DNA from 2 places in the Halobacillus salinarum genome. Region 1 is predicted to be linked to the other one. Evidence: a T-box and tRNA genes for the amino acid it is inferred to sense, from the RefSeq annotation. Region 1 holds a T-box; the other holds one or more tRNA genes.

Region 1 (2,363 bases):
TAGTCGAAGGAGAGAGATCATTATGAAAATTACAGATCAAGCCCGTGATTTACTCGACCAGTTATTAGAAGATGAACAAGCAGAGTGTCTGCGAATCTTTTTTGCCGGTTATGGATGCGGCGAACCTGATATCGGGTTAATGCTCGGTGCACCTGAGGCTGATGATGAACTGCACCAAGTTAACTCTATTCCTGTAGCTATTGATAAGAAGATCGTTCACTTAACTAAAAATCTAACAATTGAAGGCAAACAAACGATGGAAGGACCTAAATTTCAAATGTTGGGACTTCCTGAGAAAGATTGCTAATCCCAGGCAGTAACCCGCTGGACAGGCGGGTTTTTTAGATTGGATAAATTCCTTTTTTCTTTCAAATTTGCGATAATGAAATAGATAGCGACTTTGATAGTAAGGATGATTTCAACATGATGGCAACAGGACACCAGGTGGTGGGCTTTACTTTTGGCATAGGGGCGATGACTCTGCTGCCTCAAGTCGAATTAATGCCGGAGAGTCCTTTTCAGACGGTTCTTTATCTGGTATTTGTACTTTTCGGAGCTTTAATTCCAGACATCGACACACCGAGCTCTAAATTGGGCCAAAAATTTTGGCGGGGGATTATGCTTCTATTCACACTCGCTTTGCTGGGATTTTTATTTGCGCCGGAATTCTTTGATGTGTACAGACAACAGCTGAAGTTTTATGTCCTCTTAATGCTCCCGATCCTGATTATGGTTAGAAGTCACCGAAACATGACCCATTCGCTGCTGTTCCTTGCTTTACTTGCCGTTTACAGCGGCATCATCGAAAGAGTCTTCCATGTACCTTTGTTTTTGCTTACAGGATTTATCATCGGTGCAGTTTCACATTTGTTTGCAGATTTCCTGACAAAGAAAGGCATTCCGATATTCTTTCCATTCTCAAAAAAGTACTTTCGGTTCCCAGCTGCATTTAAAACGGGCTCTGTAACTGAAAAAGCCCTTGTATCACTGCTGGTGCTCGGAAATGTATGGTATTTAATAGTCACCATCTTTTAATTCCAATTGACAAAACAGCGCTTTTACCATATGATTTTTTTAATTTCATACTTAGAGCGATGAAGAAGAGGAGTAAATGACACCGCCTTTTTCAGAGAGCTGATGGCAGGTGGGAATCAGCAGGGGCAGTCATTGAATGGGCTTTGGAGCAGCTGCGCTGAAAATAGCAGTAGGAGCAGCGGAGGAACTCTTACCGATACAAGAGAGGTTACAGTGACAGCTGTAAATGTTAGTGCACACAACTACAAGTGTGAATAAAGGTGGCACCACGGGAGCTCTCGTCCTTTTTAGGAGGAGGGCTCTTTTTTATACAAAAAATGAATAAAGGAGTGAATTCAATGAAGCGAATCATCACAGGTATTAAACCGACTGGAACTCCCCATGTAGGAAATTATTTAGGAGCAATTAAGCCTGCTTTAAAGCTTGCAGCAGAAGAAGAGCACCAATCTATGTATTTCATAGCTGATTTACATGCCTTGAACTCTATTCATAACCGCTCCAAGCTTAAGAGTCTGACCTATGAGGTGGCCGCTGCGTGGCTGGCACTCGGCCTTGACCCTGAGCGTTCCTTGTTTTATCGTCAATCCGATATTAAAGAACTGCCTGAACTTCATTGGATACTCAGCTCCGTAACTGGCAAAGGCCTGATGAACCGGGCGCATGCTTATAAAGCGCAAGTGGAACAGAACAACCGCGAAGGGAGAGATAGAGATGACGGAGTAAATATGGGGTTGTTTAACTACCCCATTCTCATGGCAGCGGATATTCTTCTCTTTAACGGTTCTGAAGTTCCTGTAGGAAAAGATAACAGGCAGCATTTGGAGATGGCGAAGGATATTGGAGAATCGTTTAATCGTTTATATGGTTCGACCTTTGATCTTCCTACGCCGGTATTTGCGGAAGGATCAGAAATTATTCCCGGGCTGGACGGGAGGAAGATGAGTAAGAGTTATGGAAACACCATTCCACTGTTTACGGAGGAAAAATCGCTGCATAAGCTTGTGAAAAGGATTGTAACAGACTCTTTGCCGCCGGAAGCTCCTAAGGACAGAGAAGGATCGCCATTATTCACTCTTTTCCGTGAATTTGCCACTCCTATAGAAACCGAGCAAATGGCCCATGCGTTTCAAAAGGGGATCGGATACGGAGAAATCAAAGAAGAGTTGTTTTTAGTGATGAACCGTGTGATTGCTGGTCCTAGAGTTAAGTACCGGCACTTACTGGAGAATACAGACGAGATCGATAAATGTTTAAAAGATGGAGGGAGTAAAGTACGGAAAGAAGCAGCTGAACACATGGATAGAATTAGAGAAAGAGTGGGTTTATGA
Region 2 (2,363 bases), 860 kb from region 1:
AACGGCCCGGTTGTTACCAAATGTTTTTACGAGTCCTTTTGCTTCAACCGCTAATTCCGGTTGAGTAGAACCTCGCTTCTTATTCAATAAATGTTCCATTAATATTCCTCCTAAAAATGAGTACATGAGGATCATAGCAAAGAAATATAAACTTAATATGAACAATGTGTATTTTATGTTCCCTTTGATAGAAAAAGACTCCAGCATTTCTGCTGAAGCCTTTCGTCTGCTTTATCATTCTATTTTGCGTTCTCGTCCGGCTGGTGGATGCCAAATACATTTCCTTCTGTATCCAGGTAGTATCCCTGCCAAGCCATACCAGGGAGCGCATACTTTGGCAGCGCAACCGTGCCGCCGTTTTCAGTGATTTTTGCTTCTGTCACATCGTAATCCTCTACGGCCATCGTACAAGTGTAGCCATTCATAGGCTGGTTCTGCTCTGGAGGAGCACTTTGGCGCTGCATCAACGCCCCGTTGATGCCAGGCTCATTCTCATCGCCAGTCACAGCCCCCATGTAAGGCATGCCGGCAAATTCACTCCAGTCTTCAAATTTCCAGCCAAATACTTCACCATAGAACTTCTTCGCCCGCTCCATATCATCTACATGAATTTCAAAATGTACTAAACGTCCCATAATGACCTCCTAAGGTTTAATAAATAAACTGCCGAGAGCTTCCATGTATCCGCTTTCCATTTTGCCTATGTACTACGGTGAAGAGAGAGTAAAAAAGAGGATAAGTGAAGATCAGGGTTAATCCGTGTACGTTTTAATCTTATCCCTTTTAAATTAGGAAAACAACAGCATTTTTTAACTTTAGTTGAAAAAGCTGGCATATATAAAAAAGACAGGATTTGAGTAATCCTGTCTTCTGATTAAATCATTATTTCGTTTTAATGAGTACCGGTGGTCGGGGTCGAACCGACACTCCCGAAGGAACACGATTTTGAGTCGTGCGCGTCTGCCAATTCCGCCACACCGGCAAATAATTGGAGGCGGCAACCGGAATCGAACCGGTGGTAAAGGAGTTGCAGTCCTCTGCCTTACCGCTTGGCTATGCCGCCATTGAAAAATCATTAATATTATATCTTATTCATAAACAAATGAAAAATGAATGAAATTAATGGAGCGGGAGACGGGATTCGAACCCGCGACCCCCACCTTGGCAAGGTGGTGTTCTACCACTGAACTACTCCCGCAAATGGCTGGGCCAGCTGGATTCGAACCAGCGCATGACGGTACCAAAAACCGTTGCCTTACCGCTTGGCTATGGCCCAAAGCGTAATAAAATTATTAAAGGGCGACTAGAGGGAATCGAACCCTCGAGTGCCGGAGCCACAATCCGGTGCGTTAACCCCTTCGCCATAGCCGCCATAATGAAAAGCAGGGGTAGTAGGAATCGAACCCACATCGGCGGTTTTGGAGACCGCTGTTCTACCGTTGAACTATACCCCTAAGATGTAATGGTGGAGGGAGTAGGACTCGAACCTACGAACCCGATGGGAGCGGATTTACAGTCCGCCGCGTTTGGCCAACTTCGCTATCCCTCCATATTTAAATAACTATGTCCATCTCTCTGGACTTCCTACTTGTATCCCCATGTTTGCAAGTCGGATAAATGGTGGCTCGGGACGGAATCGAACCGCCGACACACGGATTTTCAGTCCGTTGCTCTACCGACTGAGCTACCGAGCCGATTATGTGATAAACAATGATTTTCTATGTAAAGTGGCGGTCCGGACGGGACTCGAACCCGCGACCTCCTGCGTGACAGGCAGGCATTCTAACCAACTGAACTACCGGACCATATTTAAATTAATCTGGTTGCCCTTACAGGGCTCCTATTTCCAATTAGCAAAGAAGTGGAATCGAAGTAGTTAATTGGATATTATGGTTGCGGGGGCAGGATTTGAACCTGCGACCTCCGGGTTATGAGCCCGACGAGCTACCAGACTGCTCTACCCCGCGATAATGTGGGAATATCTTTTGTTGTTCCCATAAAAATGTTTCTGTTCAACTGTTCGTCGTGCTGCAAGGTGTTTCGGTGAAATCTTGCGAAAATGGTGGAGGATGCAGGGCTCGAACCTGCGACCCCTTGCTTGTAAGGCAAGTGCTCTCCCAGCTGAGCTAATCCTCCGGAGTGCGGTCGTGCTTAAGCGAAATACCGCTAGCTGGCTTAAAATAAATTGGTGACCCGTACGGGATTCGAACCCGTGTTACCGCCGTGAAAGGGCGGTGTCTTAACCACTTGACCAACGGGCCAGCTATTAGGAAAGTGTATTTATGGCGGAGAGCGAGGGATTCGAACCCTCGAAACCGTGGTAACGGTTTACACGAATTCCAATCGTGCTCCTTCGGCCAGCT

The links. A T-box is a leader RNA that pairs with one kind of tRNA and senses whether it is charged. The one in region 1 lies ahead of MUN89_RS21590 (tryptophan--tRNA ligase), so its partner is inferred to be a tRNA-Trp.
Region 2: it encodes a tRNA-Trp, which carries the amino acid that the T-box ahead of MUN89_RS21590 (tryptophan--tRNA ligase) is inferred to sense. The anticodon was not compared.

What each region holds. Positions count from the first base shown of each region.
Region 1 covers NZ_CP095073.1:4,208,350-4,210,712, reverse strand. Annotated here, with positions in the region: gene MUN89_RS21600 (iron-sulfur cluster assembly accessory protein) at 23-307, shown strand; gene MUN89_RS21595 (metal-dependent hydrolase) at 424-1,035, shown strand; T-box leader at 1,086-1,324, shown strand; gene MUN89_RS21590 (tryptophan--tRNA ligase) at 1,374-2,363, shown strand.
Region 2 covers NZ_CP095073.1:3,347,277-3,349,639, forward strand. Annotated here, with positions in the region: gene MUN89_RS17305 (ATP-binding cassette domain-containing protein) at 1-99, opposite strand, end outside; gene MUN89_RS17310 (VOC family protein) at 240-635, opposite strand; tRNA gene MUN89_RS17315 (tRNA-Leu) at 901-982, opposite strand; tRNA gene MUN89_RS17320 (tRNA-Cys) at 990-1,063, opposite strand; tRNA gene MUN89_RS17325 (tRNA-Gly) at 1,124-1,198, opposite strand; tRNA gene MUN89_RS17330 (tRNA-Gln) at 1,202-1,276, opposite strand; tRNA gene MUN89_RS17335 (tRNA-His) at 1,299-1,371, opposite strand; tRNA gene MUN89_RS17340 (tRNA-Trp) at 1,384-1,454, opposite strand; tRNA gene MUN89_RS17345 (tRNA-Tyr) at 1,464-1,549, opposite strand; tRNA gene MUN89_RS17350 (tRNA-Phe) at 1,619-1,694, opposite strand; tRNA gene MUN89_RS17355 (tRNA-Asp) at 1,729-1,805, opposite strand; tRNA gene MUN89_RS17360 (tRNA-Met) at 1,891-1,967, opposite strand; tRNA gene MUN89_RS17365 (tRNA-Val) at 2,061-2,136, opposite strand; tRNA gene MUN89_RS17370 (tRNA-Glu) at 2,187-2,261, opposite strand; tRNA gene MUN89_RS17375 (tRNA-Ser) at 2,284-2,363, opposite strand, start outside.